Regions from separate parts of the Leminorella richardii genome, predicted to be linked through region 2. Evidence: predicted binding sites of a transcription regulator. Region 2 holds the regulator's gene; the other holds the start of a gene.
What was found. The regulator PurR, encoded in region 2, represses purine synthesis genes. The targets are predictions, from matches to a motif close to CANGCAAACGTTTGCNTG.

Region 1 (9,516 bases), 870 kb from region 2:
CTTTCCAGCTCGGTAGCACAACATCAGGCCAATCAGCACCACCAGAAGATAGCTCCCTTTCTCCAGCCAAAAGTTGCTCTGATGAACCATGCGGGCCGACAGTTGCAGTACCGACAGTACAACAGTAACCAGCACAATCGCCACAAGCCCCTGAACCAGCGATGAGGCCAGCGTGAGTCGCAGGCTCTGTTTAAGCCTTAGCGGATGAGTGGCAAGATAGGTGGCTATAATCACCTTACCGTGCCCCGGCCCAGCGGAATGCAGCACACCGTAAAGAAAGCTGAAAAACATCAGCGTCGCCCCCGCGCCAAGCGGGTTTTCCACCACCTGCTGCAGCAGGGAGACCAGCCGCTGGTGCAACGCCTTTTGCCACAGCGAGCTTTGCAGCAGCGCCTCCTGCCAGTTCAGCCATAGGGAGACTCCCAGCATAAGCAATATCACGCTGCACAGCAAAAGAGGCCAGAGGGTTCTCCAGCCGCCGGAAGTGGTGCGAACAGAAACAGTGTTTAGCGACATGTCAGGGTTACAGTTTGGGCAAATCGGCTGCCAAGCATCATATCTTCAGCGGGCGCGTTGTCCTTATCCAACGACTTCGCGTAGGCCAGCAGGGAAGGATCCGGCTTAGGGGTTTTTACGTCGACGCTGCACAGGTGGGCGATCTCATCTGGCAGATGAAAGCTTTTTGCCGATGCATAGCGCATATCGACGTAGTAGCTCTGTTCGTAGGTAGACAGCGTAACGGTATGCCCTGCCAGCGCCAGCGGCTTGCTTAGCGGCAGCACGAAGGTAAACACGGCTCGATTACCGTGGCGTGTCAGAGAATAGTTGTTGGCTTTTTCCGCCAAACGCACTGGCTTGCCGTCGTAGTGAAGATAGGTGAAGTAGAGCTGATTTTGCGTATTCACCATCAGCTCGTCGGCCATACTCTGCCAAACCGACGGGCTGTTTTTTGCCGCCGCGGCATCAAGCAGCAGTTCGGCGGAAGTCAGCTCGTCCATTTCCCACGTCATTTGGACGCCGACCAGCGCCTGCTGGTTCACCACCGGTCGGGCATCCATATCAATAAAGCTGTGGGGATGCGCCATCGCTATCGGAGACAGCAGCAGCCCCATCACCACTGCGGCACATCGCATCAGTAGTGTCATGCGTACAGGCTACTCTTTTACCAGCGGATAGCCCGCTTCATTCCAGCCGCGGTAGCCGCCGTCCATAGACAGCACGCCAGTGTATCCCATCTTTTGTAAGCTTTCCGCAGCAAGGGCGGAACGATAGCCGCCACCGCAGTAAAGCACCATAGGCGTAGCCTTATCGGGAACAACGGTTTCAATATCACGTTCCATCACGCCGCGACCAAGATGGCGAGCGCCGGGAAGGTGGTCTTTTCCCCATTCGCTATCTTCGCGCACGTCCAATACTAGCGGGATCGTGCCGCGATCCATCATTTCTTTTACCTGAGCAACGCTGACTTCATTGACCTGCTTACGAACGGCTTCACACAGCGCTTCAAACCCTGGGTTATGCTTTTTCACATCATCCTCCTGAGTACGGCTACGATTATTGATGACTGACAGAATAATGATTTTAGTGGATAAAAAAAACAGGCGTACGCATTTATCGCACGCCTGTTTTTTTAACGAGGCAAAAACTACGCGTAAACTGGATAGCGCTTACAGATATCCAGCACTTTCGCCTTCACGCCTGCGATAACTGACTCGTCGTTGATGCCGTCCAGCACGTCACAAATCCAGCCGGCCAGTTCGCGCACTTCAGCCTCTTTGAAGCCGCGGCGAGTGACGGCTGGCGTGCCGATACGCACGCCGGAAGTCACAAACGGGCTACGCGGATCGTTAGGCACGCTGTTTTTGTTAACGGTAATGTTGGCACGACCCAGAGCCGCATCAGCATCTTTACCGGTGATGTCTTTATCAACTAGATCAAGCAGCATCAGGTGGTTATCGGTTCCGCCGGAGACAATCTTGTAGCCGCGAGATTTGAAAACTTCAACCATCGCTTTAGCGTTCTTAGCAACCTGCTGCTGGTAAACGGTGAACTCTGGCTCCATCGCCTCTTTCAGCGCCACAGCTTTAGCCGCGATAACGTGCATCAGCGGGCCGCCCTGGCCGCCAGGGAATACGGCAGAATTCAGCTTCTTGTACAGCTCTTCATCGCCACCCTTGGCTAAAATCAGTCCGCCGCGCGGGCCAGCCAGCGTTTTGTGCGTTGTCGTCGTGACCACGTGCGCATGAGGAACCGGGTTCGGATACACGCCCGCAGCGACCAGGCCTGCAACGTGAGCCATATCGACAAACAGGTAAGCGCCGATGCTGTCAGCGATTTCACGCATTTTTGCCCAGTCAACGATGCCGGAATAGGCAGAGAAGCCGCCGATAATCATTTTTGGCTTGTGGGTTTGCGCCTGACGAGCCAGATCGCCGTAGTCAATGTGGCCGGTTTCATCAATGCCGTAAGGAACGATATTATAAAGCTTGCCGGAGAAGTTAACGGGAGAACCGTGAGTTAAGTGGCCACCGTGAGCCAGATTCATACCCAGTACGGTATCGCCTGGGTTCAGCAACGCCATGTAAACGGCTGAGTTAGCCTGAGAGCCGGAGTGCGGCTGTACGTTCGCGTAGTCGGCGCCAAACAGCGCCTTGGCGCGGTCAATCGCCAGCTGCTCAACAATATCGACATACTCACAGCCGCCGTAGTAGCGCTTGCCCGGATAGCCTTCAGCATACTTGTTAGTCAGCTGAGTCCCCTGGGCCTGCATCACGCGCGGGCTGGTGTAGTTTTCAGAAGCAATCAGTTCAATATGCTCTTCTTGACGAACATTTTCTTTTTGGATCGCCGCCCACAGCTCGGCATCATAATCGGCAATGTTCATTTCTCGCTTTAACATCCGCATCTCCTGAATAGTAATAATCAACGCCCAAAAGTGTGACTTGCACCAGTGTAATATGTTTTCATCTTGTTAAATAGACCCTTCTCTCGGTTTAAAAGCAAACGATTGCTTTCACTGTCTGCACGGTATTCCGCCAAACGTTTCCGAATATTCTCAGGAAAAACTTCCGAATACCGATGTTTATGTCACACCGACCCGCTTTTGCTCTTTTCTCAAGCCTTTCCACGGCGCATTGCGCTAAAAAAAGAAAAGCATTGACATAGATCAACCTTAACATGTATTTTAAATGCATGTTAAAACCACCCACAGGAAGTACCATGTTAGACAGCCAAACTATCGCTACCGTTAAGGCAACAATCCCCGTTCTGGCTAAGACCGGCCCTGCACTAACCGCCCACTTTTACGACCGCATGTTCCACCATAATCCCGAACTGAAGGACGTCTTTAATCTGACTCACCAGTCTAGCGGCGCCCAGCGCGAGGCGCTGTTCAACGCTATCTGTGCCTACGCTGTCAACATTGAGAATCTGGCCGTACTGCTGCCCGCCGTTGAGCGTATTGCACAAAAGCACGCCAGCTTTAGTATCCAGCCTGAACAGTACGCTATTGTAGGACACCACCTGTTGGCAACGATCGACGAAATGCTCAGTCCCGGCCAAGAGGTGCTGGACGCCTGGGGCAAAGCCTATCAGGTGCTGGCGGACGTCTTTATCAATCGCGAAGGTGAAATCTATCAGGATCGGGCTAAACAGCCCGGCGGCTGGGAAGGCCAGCGCCCCTTCCGCATTGAAAAAAAGCAGCGTGAAAGTGACGTCATTACCAGCTTTACGCTGGTTCCGGTTGACGGACTGCCCATCAGCGACTTCCGTCCCGGTCAGTACGTGGCAGTCTATATCCGCAGCGACGCGCTGGAATACCAGGAAATCCGGCAGTATTCCCTGACCCACGCGCCGAACGGACATTCATACCGCATCGCCGTCAGGCGTGAAGATGAGGGAAAAGTGTCCCGATATCTGCACGACACCGCACAGCAGGGAGACGTGATCCATCTGGCACCGCCCTATGGCGACTTCTGGCTGGATGTACCCTCCGATGTGCCGGTGGCGCTGCTGTCCGGCGGCGTAGGGCTTACGCCGATGCTGGCTATGCTCAATACGCTTGAACAGCACGAGCATCAGGGGAAAGTTTACTGGCTACACGCCACCGACAGCGAGGCGTACCACGCTTTTGAGCAAGAGGCAGCCAACGCCTGCGCTAAGCTGACAAACGCAGCCAGCCACGTTTGGTATCGCGAATCGGGAAAAGATATTGAGGGCTCAGCCACTCGCCACGAAGGCTTACTCTCTCTGGATGCGCTGAGTGAGACCTTCCCACCGAACACTGAATTTTACTTCTGCGGCCCGCTGGCCTTTATGCAGTCTGTCGCCAAGCAGCTGCTCGCTCAGGGCGTAGAGCAAGAGCGGCTACACTATGAAGTGTTTGGGCCGCATAAGGTGTTGTAGAAAGGAAACATCAATGACAAAAAAGCCGCTGGGTAAATAGCGGCTTTATTATCGAGTTAAATCGCGTCTTCGTCCTGCTCGCCGGTACGAATGCGGATCACTCGGGCAACGTCGAAAACAAAAATCTTCCCGTCGCCAATTTTTCCGGTCTGGGCAGTCTTCATAATGGTTTCTACACACACGTCGACGATGTCGTCGGGCACGACAATTTCAATTTTCACCTTGGGCAGAAAGTCCACCATGTATTCCGCACCTCGGTACAGCTCAGTGTGCCCTTTCTGGCGGCCAAACCCCTTCACTTCAGTGACCGTCATGCCGGTGATGCCAACTTCTGCCAGCGCTTCGCGAACGTCGTCTAGCTTGAACGGTTTAATAATCGCGTCAATTTTTTTCATTAAAGTCGAACCCTTACCAGTTTTTGCGGCCGAAGCCTGAAGTGATCGGATAGCGCCGATCTTTGCCGAAGTTGCGCGCAGTGATCCTTGGACCTACCGGCGACTGGCGACGCTTATATTCGTTAATATCTACCAGACGAATAACCTTACGCACGATTGCCTCATCAAAACCCTCAGCGACCAGCTCGTCTACAGACATATCGCGCTCGACGTAGCCGTCTAGGATCTTATCCAGAACCGGATAAGGCGGCAGGCTGTCTTCGTCTTTCTGGTCCGGCGCCAGCTCTGCTGACGGCGGACGGTCAATAACCCGCTGTGGAATAACGTAAGAGCGGCTGTTTCTGTACTCGGAAAGCGTAAACACCAGCGTTTTCGGCACGTCTTTTAATACATCAAAACCGCCGGCCATATCACCATAAAGCGTAGAATATCCAACGGCGATCTCACTTTTATTGCCGGTAGTCAACACCAGACGACCGCGCTTGTTAGAGAGCGCCATCAGGATCACGCCGCGGCAGCGAGCCTGTAGGTTTTCTTCTGTGGTATCGCGACGCGTATCGGCAAACAGTGGCGAAAGCTGCCCCATAAAGGCGTCAAACACTGGCTCAATGGACACCACGTCAAACTCAACGCCGAGTAGCTCTGCTTCTTCCCTTGCGTCTTCAATGCTTATCTCAGCGGTATAGCGGAACGGCATCATCAGCGCCTGAACCTTATCTTTACCCAGCGCGTCAACGGCTATCGCCAGCGTCAGCGCCGAGTCAATCCCGCCAGACAACCCCAGAAGCGCGCCCTTAAAGCCATTCTTGGTGACGTAGTCGCGCACCGCCAGCACCAGCGCGTCATAAATCAGCGAAAGATCGGACGGCTGGGCTGGGATCTCCATCGCGTCCAGCTGGCCGTTTTGGAAAGCCACTCGACGCACATCTTCATTAAACGGCGCCAGTTTGTGGGTCATATTGCCCTTGGCGTCGAAAGCTTTAGAACAGCCGTCGAAAATCAGTTCATCCTGCCCGCCCACCTGGTTTAGATAAACCAGAGGAATTCCGGTGCGGCGGCAGTGCTCTGACAGCAGCTGGTTGCGGATATAGGGCTTTTCGCGATTATAGGGAGATGCGTTAATCGACAGGATAAGATCCACCGACTTTGCCTTCAGGGCGTCAACCGGTCCGTCAAACCAGAGGTCTTCACAGATTAGCAGGCCTAAGTGATACCCTTTGAAGTCAACGCTACAGCTTTCACTGCCCGCGCTGAAATAGCGCTTTTCATCAAACACGCCATAGTTGGGAAGCTGCTGTTTGTAATATCGAGCAAGAAGCTCACCCTGCCAGAACATTGACAGTGCGTTGTATAAAGCATCACCCTCTCTCCACGGGTGACCGACGATGATAGCAACGTCGCTTGAGGCGGCTCGCAGGCGCTCTAACTGCACTTCGTTTCGAAGATACAGGTCATCGCGATAGAGCAGGTCTTCCGGCGGATAGCCGGTCAGCGCTAACTCGGAGAACATGACAATATCTGCTCCGGCCTGCCGCTGCTCGCTGACGGTCTGAAGCATTCGGTCGGCATTTCCCTCTATGTCGCCAACCAGCCAGTTTAACTGCGCTAAAGCAATAGAAAGCGCTTTACTCATATCAGTCCACTTTCACTATCGGATAACCAAGGGGGCAGTATAAATGACCGCCCAGTGAATTAAAAAGCCTACTCTTTAAAATCATTCGCATCCAGCTCGTGGCGCGAAAGCAGCTTGTAGAACTCTGTTCGGTTGCGGCCCGCCATTCTGGCGGCGTGCGTTACGTTGCCTTTGGTCATTTGCAGCAGCTTGCGCAAGTAAACCAGTTCAAACTGATTGCGCGCCTCGACAAAGGTCGGCAAAGCGGTGTTCTCACCTTCCAGCGCCTGCTGTACCAAGGATTCGTTAATCACCGGCGTGCTGGTCAACGCTACACACTGTTCGATAACGTTTACCAATTGGCGCACGTTACCCGGCCAGCTGGCGGCCATCAGGTGTTTCATCGCATCGGTGGAAAAGCTTTTTACAAACGGCTTATGACGCTTGGCGGACTCACGCAGCAGGTGATCTGCCAACAGTGGAATATCTTCCGAACGCTCGTTGAGCGCGGGAATTTTCAGGTTTACCACGTTCAGGCGGTAGTAGAGGTCTTCGCGAAACTCACCTTTGGCCATCGCTTTTGGCAAATCGCGGTGGGTCGCGGAAATAATGCGCACGTCGATGTCCAGATCGCGATTGCTGCCCAGCGGCCGCACCTTACGCTCTTGCAGGACTCGCAGCAGTTTGACCTGCAGCGCTAGGGGCATATCGCCGATTTCGTCTAAAAACAGGGTTCCGCCGGTTGCCGCTTGAAACAGGCCGTCCCGACTGCTGACAGCGCCGGTGAAAGCGCCTTTAGCGTGGCCGAACAGCTCGGATTCTAAAAGCTGCTCAGGCAGCGCGCCACAGTTAATGGCAATAAACGGCTTGTTGCCGCGCGGACTGGCGCGGTGAATGGCCTTTGCCAACACCTCTTTCCCGGTACCGCTCATGCCGTTAATCAGCACGCTAACGTCGGACTGCGCTACCATCTTCGCCTGTTCCAACAGCCTCAGCATAACTGGGCTGCGGGTAACGATTTCTTCACGCCAGCCGTCGTCACTGGCGCTAGCGGGGATTTTTAGCGCGAGCGCTTCATCAATAGCCTTATACAGCGCGTCTTTGTCGACAGGCTTGGTCAAAAAGCTGAATACGCCCTGCTGAGTCGCCGCTACGGCATCAGGGATCGAGCCGTGCGCTGTCAGGATAATCACCGGCATCCCCGGCTGTCGCTTCTGTATTTCAGCAAACAGCGCCATGCCGTCCATTTCGTCCATCCGCAGGTCGCTGATAACCAGATCGATCTGCTCTCTGGCCAAACGCCGCAGCGCTTCCTGACCGTTTTCTGCGGTGGTGACGCTGAATCCTTCGCTGGTCAGGCGCATCCCCAACAGTTTCAGCAGGCTGGGATCGTCGTCGACCAGCAACAAATTGGCGGCTTTACGCTGTGTCATTTCACCAAACTCCTTTCATCACCGTCTCAGGGTGTCTGCGTCTGGGGCGCGGCTTCGCTTTGCGAAGGCGTACTTTGAGGCGACTGTACCGGCTTCTCTGGCGTGGTCTCCGGCTGAGGCTTTACAGTTGCCGGTTTCTCTGGAACGCCCACGGGTTGAGGCTCTACGACAGCTGGCTTTTCCGGCGGCTTCACCACCTCTGAAGACGCGCTGCTGGAAGGTTTTTTCTCGCTTTTTACGGCAGGCGCCGAATCGGTTTCTGCTGGCTTCTCAGTCGCTTTTTTTCCATTCTCGTCGTTAGGCTTTGGTGCCGCAGTGCTGGCCGAGCCTGACACATCTCCCGCGGCCGCTGAAGCGTTCCCCTCAGGATTCTCAGGCGGAAGCGGGCTTATCGGCGTTATCCCTTCCCCCTGAGTCATCTTGCGGGAAGAAAGCTGCCGTTCGATATCGGTCAGATTTTGCAGTTTACGGGTTGTCTCGTGCAGCTGATGTTTGGTGTCGGCCATTTGCAGCTGGAGCTCAATAATCTGCGCTTCAGCACTCTCTTTTTGACGCTGAGCCCGGCCTCGCTCATCTTGAAGCGTAGCCTGAATCAGCTGCTCGCTGCGCCACATCATGGCCAGCGGATAAACGCTTTCGGGGTAGTTTGCCTGAACGTTCTTTAGCTGTTCCAGCGCGCTGCGCCGTTCAGCGTTACCTTGCTCTAGTCGGGCAAGAAGAATAGCGCGCTTAAACGCGCCGTCCCATTTTGCACTGTCGTAACCGTAAGACTGTACGCGAGCCTGAGTCGGGGTAAAGGTTCTGGCGCAGCTAATCAGTCTTAGCCAGTAGAGCCCGTTAGCGTTGGTTTCGTCGTTTTGATTTTTCCAGATGTCACCATCGCAGCGCACACGGGAATAGTCGCTGACCTTGCGATCTGGCGATTCATATTTCACTTCGCCGGAAACGGCATCGACAACGCCTCGCCCGGCGCAGCCGGTAAGCAGAAGAGGTATCAACAGCAGTAACGCACGCCCTCGCAGGCCGTTAAGGTCGCGCTTAGGATTCGCCTTCTCTTTTAATGTAACGGTTCTGACAGAACTCTTGGGCATTATCTACGATTTCTCAATGGGTAAAGGTAATTCAATGCGAAAACAAACGTCAGCATAGTCCACGTCAACCAGATGGAGTTCTCCCTCCATTTGGTGGATACAGTCTCGGGCGATACTCAATCCCAGACCGCTGCCCTTTACTGCCCCCTTTCGTTGGCGACTGCCCTGATAAAAAGGTTCAAACAGCATGGCGCTTTCCTGCGGTGGAATTTTTTCACCGGTATTGGCAATGTCTATCTGGATAGTTTGACCAACGCGACGGCTCGCGATCCAAATAGTACCGGATTCCTCGCCATAGTGCACCGCATTGGAGTAGAGATTATCAAGTACACGTCGCAGCAGCATCGATTCGGCCCAGCAGTCGCTCTGCGCCAGCTGGCATTCAGCGTTCATCATTTTCGCCCTAGCCGGGAGGCTGTGCGCGGCAATGACCTCACCCACCATTTTTGCTAAATCAATATGGGACTTCTCTGTCTTAACGCCGGACTGATACCGGTTATAGTCAAGCAGTTGCTCTATCAGCCGCTGTAAGTCGCGACTGCTGTTGTCGAGAATAGCGACAATATCCTTTTGATCGTCCG
Region 2 (9,516 bases):
TAAGGGCGTGACTCCTGATGTCGTTATGCCAACAGGTGTCGATCCGGCTGAAACCGGCGAGAGCTTTGAAGATAACGCTTTACCGTGGGATAGCGTAGCCAAGGCCAACTATACGCCTCTGGGCAACGAAGCTCGCTATGTACCGACGCTTATTGGTGAACACGATGCACGCATCGCCAAGAACGCTGAATTCCAGTATATCGCGCAGGACATTGCTCGCTATAAGGCGAATAAAGACAAGCGCAGCACCATTTCTCTTAACCTCGCCAAGCGGGAAAAAGAGAGTGCAGAGGATGACGCGACTCGCCTGAACCGTATCAATGAACGACTGGTTCGTGAAGGCAAAAAGAAGCTGAAGTCGCTGGAAGATTTGCCGAAAGACTACAAAGAGCCCGATCCCTATCTGGATGAAACTGTCCAAATAGCATTGGATCTTGCCGCGCTAGAGAAGGCGGATGCGGCTACGGCGGCAAAAAAATAGCAGTAAAATCATAAAAAAGGCGCCAAGGGCGCCTTTTTTGTGCCCGCGGTTCGCGGTATGAAGACCGTATAAATGTAGACTATTGTAAAGTTATGACCGAATTGTTAATCAATATGCGTTATTGCTTGAAATTTGCCTGATAGCCCATAAGATCTAGGAGTAAGAAACATTTTTTTACTTCTTTTTTGAGGAAGCGATAATTTTATGATGCGTATAGCGCTCTTTTTATTAACTAACCTAGCGGTTATGTTTATTTTCGGCATTATCCTGAGCCTGACGGGCATTCAGGGCCGCAGCGTGCAGGGGCTGATGATTATGGCTGGCCTGTTTGGCTTCGGCGGCGCACTGATTTCGTTGATGATGTCAAAGTGGATGGCGCTCCGTTCTGTCGGTGGGCAGTTAATAGAACAGCCGGCTAACGAAGTTGAGCGCTGGCTGGTTGAGACGGTTAGACGTCAGTCTGAGCAGTCTGGTATCGCCATGCCGCAGGTTGCTATTTATCACGCACCCGATATTAACGCATTCGCGACCGGTGCAAGAAGAGACGCGTCTCTGGTTGCCGTAAGCTCAGGACTTCTGCAAAACATGAGCCGTGATGAAGCAGAAGCAGTACTGGCTCATGAAATCAGTCACATAGCTAATGGTGATATGGTCACAATGACCCTGATTCAGGGGGTAGTGAACACCTTCGTGATCTTTGCGTCTCGTCTGATTGCTCAACTGGCGTCGGGCTTTCTTAACCGCGATGGTGAAAGCTCTTCTTCAGGCAATACGATGGTTTACTTTGCCGTTTCTATGGTACTGGAACTGGTATTCGGTATTTTGGCCAGTATTATTACCATGTGGTTTTCCCGCTATCGCGAGTTTAAGGCTGATGCAGGCTCCGCTAATCTGGTTGGCCGTGAGAAAATGATTGCGGCACTTCAGCGCCTGAAAACCAGCTATGAGCCGCAGGAAGAGTCCAGCATGATGGCGTTTTGTATCAATGGTAAAGCAAAAACGTTCAGTGAACTGTTTATGTCTCACCCACCGTTGGATAAGCGAATTGAAGCCCTGCGTGCGGGCAGCTATCTGAAGCGTTCTGCATAATCGACCTTTGTGAAAAAGAGCTCATCATTAAGATGGGCTCTTTTTTTGAGCTTTTCTAATAGATTTTTTAAAGCATTACCAGAGTGTACCCAGCTTAAACTCCCAGCGGACGTCCTCCATTTTGGTCGGTTTTTCCGCGTTCTGTAAAAGAGGGAAGAAAGTACCAAAGCCTAACCAGACGTTAGTTGATGGAATAGAGTAGTTGATCGAAGGGCCTAAAACCCACTCTTTTGTTGACGAGTAGTTATCACGCTTCTGCCGTTAATCTTTTTATTACCGTTTTCTGACTTGCTGTAGGTGGTTTCCAGCCCTATATCAACGGGAAAGCTGTCAGGTAAATAGCGCAGTTGCCCACTGATTTGATACTCAGTTCCTCGTTTGACGTCGCTGTTACCTCGTTCAAAAGGCCCCTGCACAATAAAATCTAGGTCGCCTTTAAACTGTGGGGTAAATAGGCGCGTAGCGCTGATCCCCGCCTTTCCACCCCAGGCATTGCTGCCCGCCAGATGATTATCGCCACGCTGCCCAGTCGGCAATAGAAAGCCGCCTTTCAGCGTTAGCCAGAAAGGATCTCCTGCGCGCTGGCTCAATAAGGCATAAGAGAGTGTCAGTGGCATATCTCCCAGTCCATCAATGTATTCAGGATACATATCGTCCCGGCGATTATTGGTATAGGGAACAGACGTAACTAGCTCCAGACGATCTGTTAACCCATAGCGCATTTTTAATAGCCAGATTTGCGTGAAGGTATCCGAACTGCCGGTTCCTTCAACCTGATGGGTTTTATCTCTGAAGGAACTGTTGAGGGTAACGATTGCCTTTCCCTCAGCGAGAACCGACGCACCGGCAACATTGATATTTACCGGAGCACCGTGTCCGACATAAGCCTTTGTAGCGCTAGTACAGGGAAGAGAATAGGCCAATAACGCAATGGAAAGGCTAAGTGTCAGTTTCTTTTGCATAACGTTATACAGTGCGCCGATCAAAGCGCACTGTTCCTTGGAGTTAGATAAAGAATATTGACCACCGCGATAAAAGACGATGGTCAATAGAGGCGTTATTTGGTGAAGGCTTTGTGTAGGCTAAAGGGCATAGCCTGATAGCCTCGGGTTCCGTGCAGCTGGATTTCAACTGACGGTTCTTTTTCACCCCATTTGAATTCTTCAATGTAAGGATTTGGCAGGCTAGTGAAGGCGCCGACAGACAGATCGAAAGTTCCGCCCGCAGTTGCAGAATAAACAAACACAGAGTTTTTATCCTGTTGGTACTCGGTGATAGAGGTGACAGGGCTGAACCACTCGTTTCCGCGTTCTTTACCGTATTCCCATACCTGTTGTACTGTTTTGTTTTTCTGGTCGATCTTATAAATAACGGAGCGGCTGTACTTCATGCTGGGCATGGCGGGCTGCTCCATGCCGCGACCGTCACCGTTGTCAAAGGCAGAGACATAAATGGTGTCACCTTTGCTCATGCTGTCGATTTTAAACGCGGTATGCTGTGTCCACGTCCAATCGAAGCCGCCTTCACAGACACTGTTTTCACACTTGATTTTCTGACCATTAGCATCAACGGGCGTCAGAACTTCAGCATCAAAAGGCGCTTTCCAACCAACCGGCGAGCTAAGGATCCACTTCACTTTTTTGTCACGACCAATTTTTATGATGGCGCTTTGGTGGCGGGAGCTGATAATGATGGAGTCGTCCTCACTGTCATAGTCCACGCTGTTGACGTGGGCCCAGTTGCGGCCTGGTCCACTGCCGACGATATCACCAAATTTATCTGAGGAGTCCAGTGCGGCTAAGTCTTCAGCGCTTAGCGTATGACCAGCCTGGCTAGCATCTATGTTCAAGCATACGGCGCCCTGATCGAGAGTTTTCATGACCACATCGCGATAGGGATCGAGAATATCGAACAGTCTCCATTCATCAACCACCACGCCGTTTTGATCGACCTCAGCAATAACGTCGCGCACGGTGCGAACGTTTTTACCATCGGCACGCTTGTGGTTGGAGCTGGCTACACGCAGAAAATAGTGCCCGTTAGCGGCGTTGTCCATCGAATGGGAGAAGTCATTATAGTTATCGGGCAGGCGGCGATTAAAAATTTCACGCCCCATAATGTCATACTTCACATAGCGCTGACCGTAGCCCCAGGTTAAGGCTCCATCATCGTTTTGCTTGAACCCCATCATAACGCCGGCTTTATAGATGGATTTCAAATCGTAAATTGGGTTGGCAAACATGTACCAGCGGATATCTCCAGAGGTATCAATAACTGCGTTGACGGGATAGAAGTTCCATTCCAACGCGCCGCCGACGGGGTTGTTCCACACAGTGCGAGTGCCGTTGCCAGATTTATCCTGAAGGTTGTTTAACAGGTAGAGGCGATCTTTAAATTCGGGAGCAACCTTTTTGACATCGACGGTAAAGAAGGAGGTCTGTTCTTCTTTCGTACCCGCCGATTCGGCATAGGCTGGGGGAGCGTATAGGGTATAGCTTTCTTTGATTTTTTCAGTTTTGGCGCCGTAAACGCGGGTGTACTCCACCTCGACGGTGTTTACATAGTCGGGGTAGAGGCCAAAAACTGGGATCCCGCCGTAGGTTAGCAGATATTTGTCATTTACCTGATAGGTGATTTCCTGACCGTTTTCTTTCGGCACAATTCGAACCGACGCTTCTTTCAAAACGTATCCGCCATTGCGAATAATGGCTGTCAGTGGGGCAATATCATAAGGGTTCATCACTACTTCACCGATGTGCCCTTGAACCTGATAGTCTATTCTTGCACCGCTCGCGCCACCAATAGCCAGAGCGGTAGACGGCAGGACAGAAAGAATGGCGGCTGACAGAGCGAGAGTGGGTAACGCATATTTAAGCTTCATAACATTCTCCAATAGGTTAAATGTAAATGTGTCTTATCTATTTTTCTGTTCAATCCCGAAGGAAGCGATGTTGTAGGCTGCAGTTAGACTAATAATTATTTAAATAGTAACGATTAGTTACAATTTGAAGTGAATATAGTCCCTTTTTAAATCAAAGAGAATCGTCAGTTTTCGGATAATGATTTTTCGAAAATTGGAATATCGGCGTGGAAAAGAGGAGGGCTTTGTCGTGTAAAAGAGACTGTTATATAGGGAAAAAATCAGTAAATGGCGTAAACATCACTGTCGCGAAACTCTAGCGTAATCAAGCTCGCCCGCTCAAGCTCAAGGCGATGAGCCCCCTTACTGCTATAGCGCGCAAACAGCAGAACTTTATCTGCAGGCTTACCGTAAAGAGGGATATTTTTATGTGTAACAGCTGTTCCTGGGCGTACGGTAAGAGGCCAGACGGTAAGCTCCTTGGGATTTTTAGCCAGCAGGCGATCTTTTTCTGTAAACCATTTTTCAGAAGAATAGCCTTCTAGTCGTGCAACCAGCGCATCCCCCTTAACGGCAACAATGTCGACAGATACAGGATGTCCGCCGTTGGCTTTATCGGTCACGCTGTATTCTATATGGCTGATTTGTACACCGGGCATTAGCGCGCAGCTAACCATAAGACAGAGGGGAAACATCAAAACAGCAAAGTATTTTATTCGTTTCATAGGGCGCTTACCTTGTTAGCATTCGACGGTGGGTGAGATGCAGTAAAGGGTCGTCCTGAACCTGAGCGCTTTTCTACTTTAGGTAGTTTTTCTGATTTAACTATAGGAAGAGAGTAGCCGTAGGGCAAACAAAAGACCCGCTGAAGCAGCGGGCCGGAGTGAAACGCTATTTTTTAAGGTGTGGGCCGTCGGCGACAGAGTTCCGCTCTACCAGCTCAGGATGCAGCTCAATAGAGTGGTAAGTTTCTCGCTTATTGATTACGCGATCTAACAGCATGTCGAGCGCCATTTCGGCTAGGTTCTCTTTGGGCTGCTGAATAGTTGTCAAAGGTGGATTATAAAAACGGGTGTTTCGGATATTGTCATAACCGATCACCGAAATATCCTGAGGGATTCTTAACCCCATTTCTCCCGCCGCGCACAGGGCTCCCATTGCGATAACGTCGCCGCCGCAGAACAGCGCCGTTGGGCGCTTTTTCAGTTTTAGCAGTTGCATCATGCCTTCATGACCTTCCTGAGGCTGAAAGTCCGCTTCGATAATCCACTCTGCTGGAATATGGATGCCTGCTTCTTCCAGTGCATGGAGAAAACCGCGATGGCGCTCGCGGCCGGTAAACTCATTAAGCTGACCGGTAATAGTCGCGATGTCTCGGTGCCCTCTGTCTATCAGATAGCGAGCCGCCAGATAGCCGCCGTGGAAACCGTTATCTTCAATGTTGTCGGTAAAATCGCTGTGTTTGCCCCAGTCCATGACCATCATGGGAATATTTTGATAGTCATTTAACAGCTCAAGCAGAGGGGGATGATATTCCGAACACATCACCAGCAGGCCATCCACACGTTTTTGCGCCAGCATTGCCAGATAGGCCTGCTGCTTTTCCAGGTCGTTTTGTGTATTGCACAGGATGAGCGTGTAGCCTTTTTTATAACAGGCGGACTCTACGGCCTGAATCACCTCAGCAAAGTAGGGGGATCCACTGCTGGTTGCCAGTAGTCCCAGCGTTTTGGTGCTGTTCACCTTAAGGCTGCGGGCAACGGCGCTGGGGGAGTAGCTGAGTTCTTTTATGGCTGCCCAAACGGCGGTTTTTGTATCTTCCGCTACAAAACGGGTTTTATTAATGACGTGAGATACTGTTGTTGTTGAAACGCCCGCGCGTTTTGCTACGTCTTTGATCGTTGCCATAAAAGTGAATTCTCCTGTGTCCACACCATCGTGCGTTGCTCTCCTGACAGTGTAAACGGATAAGTAACCGTTTGCCTTCTCTTTATTCGTTCGATTACACATTAAAGGCAAAAAGGTGTAGAATTTATTACGTATACACTGGCTTTAGCTTACATTGCCGCTGTCAGTGCAGTTTGGCGATGGATTTTGGCGTATTTAATTAAAAAGTCAAAGAACTATAGTTAAAGGCTGCGACGTTTTTGTTGTTTTATACGGCTTCGTTGAAATGAAGTTCGTAAGTTTGCGTTAACAGCACTTATGTTGATGACACTTAAGTTGATAATAAAAGGAATCCAAGATGTCTGCTGAGTTAAAATGGTCTTTAAGTACAGTCGTTCTGGCGTTGGCGGTGATTGTTACCTATAGTCTGATTGCCGTTACGCACTGATTGATAGTACATACCCGGCGCGGTTAAAGCCGGGTATTGTTTTTGATAGCGCCAAAGAGCAACGATGGAGCGATACGCTTTCATTTTGGCGATTTGTCGGTAAGTGAAAAATGCTCCCTTTGTGGAGCCTATTTTTTGAGTAAAGTAAGTAAGATTCGGTGTTTCAACATGGAGGCAGAATGACTCACCACACGGCTAGCGCGCTGGCTTTAATCAAGCGGATCGCGGGTATTGTTATTTTTATCCCCTCGCTTATATCGACCGCGATATCTATGCTTAAGTATCTGGTTGCGCCTAAAAGCCAAATGCAGGAGATGACGGCGACCATCATGGACTTCCTGCAGGTCATGTTTAATATCGTACGTCAGTACACCTCCTTTCTTGAGTATTTTTGGGTTAACTCTCCGGTGCCAAACACCAAAGACTGGTCAGCCACTGGCAGCATCTGGTTTATCGTGATTTTCGCGCTGATATTCGTGGGCATGGCGCTTTCAGCCTCTGGTGCTCGCTTGGCCAAGCGCGTTTACAACGTGCGGGAAGGCGTCACAGAGCGCGCGGTGCTTGAAGCGTTAAACGGCGAGCAGGGGCGTTCGAAGCAGGAGTTAGAGAAGCTGATTTCTATTCCTAATACTTCTATTTTTGCTCAGTTCAGCGAGCTTTATGTTGCACCGATACTGTGGGGCGCGTTTCTTTACGTGATTTTGCGTCTGGTAGATATGCTGTAGCCTGCGCAGTCGTTTTATTTTTTTGAGAGCCGACGTTTATCGTCGGCTTTTTCATTTATTGGCGACATTATGCCGTATAGAGGGCACATTTAGCGCAAAGCTGTGCATTAGATCGACGTTTCACTATGCTCAAAGGGTTAACCTGAATTTGTCTTGATCATAACCTTGAGGTGATGTCATGTGGCAATCCGTCAGTCGTTTATTGAGTGAGTATCTGGGCGAGACTTATACAATCATCGAAAAAGAGGAGTTGCCGGGAGGGGACATCCATCATGCACGCAGGATCAGTAACGGCGTAACTGAGGTTTTTATCAAGTATGACACGCGCGATATTTTACCCATTTTTACCGCTGAGTCCGATCAGTTGGCGGCACTGGCAAAAAGCGGTACCGTTCGAGTACCGAAAGTCTACGGTGTCGGATCAGATCGCGACTTCAGTTTCCTTCTTCTGGAATATCTTCCCCTCAAGCCGCTGGATGCACACTACGCGTACTGTTTGGGGCAGCAGCTAGCCAGGCTTCATCAGTGGAGTGAACAGCCTCAGTTTGGCTTTGATTTCGATAGCGACTTGGCAACAACGCCTCAGCCTAATCGCTGGCAGCGATATTGGAACGTTTTCTTCGCTGAACAGCGTATAGGATGGCAGCTGCAGTTGGCTCAGGAAAAAGGCTATCACTTTGGTGATATTGACGAAACGATTGCCCTTGTTAGTCAGCGCTTGAAAGGGCACCACCCACAACCTTCACTGCTGCACGGTGACCTGTGGCCAGCCAACTGTGGCGTTAGCGCGGCGGGCGCTGTGATATTTGACCCGGCCTGCTATTGGGGGGATCGAGAGTGTGACCTTGCCATGCTGCCTTTGTACTCTGAGCTTCCGGCACAGATCTACGATGGCTATCAAAGCGTCTGGCCGTTGCCCGTTGATTTTATCGAACGACAGCCGCTGTATCAGCTCTATTACCTGCTCAATCGCGCTAATCTGTTTGGCGGCGAACACGTTGAGGTTGCTCGGCGTGCTGTTGAAAGAGTGTTTGGTAAAGAAGGTTAAGTTGCTCTGATTTTCTAGAGATAATTTTACTGTATAGGGGCGGGCAGGGTGTTCGCCTCTCTGTTTATTATTGATTTGTCGCTGTTAACCCGCTGGCCTGAGTGGTAGAATTCTCCCTTCGCATGTCTTTAACTGCGAAATCGTCAAGTCAATGTGTACACATCATTGCGTACCATCTCGATACTCGTGAATCGAATAGTGATACCAATCCATTGATTTAAAAAATAAATTTTTACATGTGATCTGTCGTGTGGGTCACCACTGTAATAAGGAACTATCATGCCAGTAATTACTCTTCCTGATGGAAGTCAACGTCAGTACGATCACGCTGTTTCTGTTATGGATATCGCTCGCGATATCGGTCCCGGTTTAGCCAAGGCCTGTATTGCCGGTCGTGTTAACGGTGAACGCGTAGACGCCTGCGATCCCATTGAAAACGACGTAAAGCTTGAGATCATCACCGCAAAAGACGATGACGGTCTGGAAATTATCCGACACTCGTGCGCGCACCTGTTAGGGCACGCCATCAAGCAGCTGTGGCCGGATACCAAAATGGCGATCGGTCCGACCATCGATAACGGCTTTTACTACGATGTCGACATTGACAGAACGTTAAATCAGGAAGATCTGGATCTGCTTGAGCAGCGCATGATGGAACTGGTCAAAAAAGACTACGACGTCATTAAAAAGAAAGTTAGCTGGCAAGAGGCTTACGATACTTTTGCCGCGCGTGGTGAAATCTACAAGCAGCGGATTCTGGATGAAAACATCAGTCGCGATGCGTTTCCTGCGCTGTACCATCACGAAGAATATGTCGATATGTGCCGCGGTCCGCACGTGCCGAATATGCGATTCTGCCACCATTTCAAACTGCAAAAAGTCTCTGGCGCCTACTGGCGCGGCGACAGCAATAACAAAATGCTGCAGCGCATTTACGGCACCGCCTGGGCGGATAAAAAGCAGCTAAGCGCTTATTTA

Region 1: a site for PurR is predicted at 2,997-3,014, ahead of glyA (serine hydroxymethyltransferase). Genes of this name have one in related genera too.

Annotation. Positions count from the first base shown of each region.
Region 1 is NZ_LS483470.1:884,085-893,600, reverse strand. It holds gene DQM29_RS04165 (nickel/cobalt transporter) at 1-516, opposite strand, end outside; gene DQM29_RS04160 (DUF1007 family protein) at 507-1,145, opposite strand; gene DQM29_RS04155 (rhodanese-like domain-containing protein) at 1,155-1,529, opposite strand; gene glyA (serine hydroxymethyltransferase) at 1,646-2,899, opposite strand; gene hmpA (NO-inducible flavohemoprotein) at 3,220-4,404, shown strand; gene glnB (nitrogen regulatory protein P-II) at 4,461-4,799, opposite strand; gene DQM29_RS04130 (NAD+ synthase) at 4,813-6,432, opposite strand; gene glrR (two-component system response regulator GlrR) at 6,501-7,844, opposite strand; gene DQM29_RS04120 (hypothetical protein) at 7,871-8,935, opposite strand; gene DQM29_RS04115 (sensor histidine kinase) at 8,939-9,516, opposite strand, start outside.
Region 2 is NZ_LS483470.1:1,749,694-1,759,209, forward strand. It holds gene prc (carboxy terminal-processing peptidase) at 1-481, shown strand, start outside; gene htpX (protease HtpX) at 686-1,570, shown strand; gene DQM29_RS08160 (transporter) at 1,786-2,556, opposite strand; gene DQM29_RS08165 (aryl-sulfate sulfotransferase) at 2,628-4,451, opposite strand; gene DQM29_RS08170 (hypothetical protein) at 4,712-5,155, opposite strand; gene purR (HTH-type transcriptional repressor PurR) at 5,322-6,338, opposite strand; gene cydH (cytochrome bd-I oxidase subunit CydH) at 6,676-6,765, shown strand; gene DQM29_RS08185 (YniB family protein) at 6,945-7,490, shown strand; gene DQM29_RS08190 (fructosamine kinase family protein) at 7,669-8,538, shown strand; gene thrS (threonine--tRNA ligase) at 8,818-9,516, shown strand, end outside.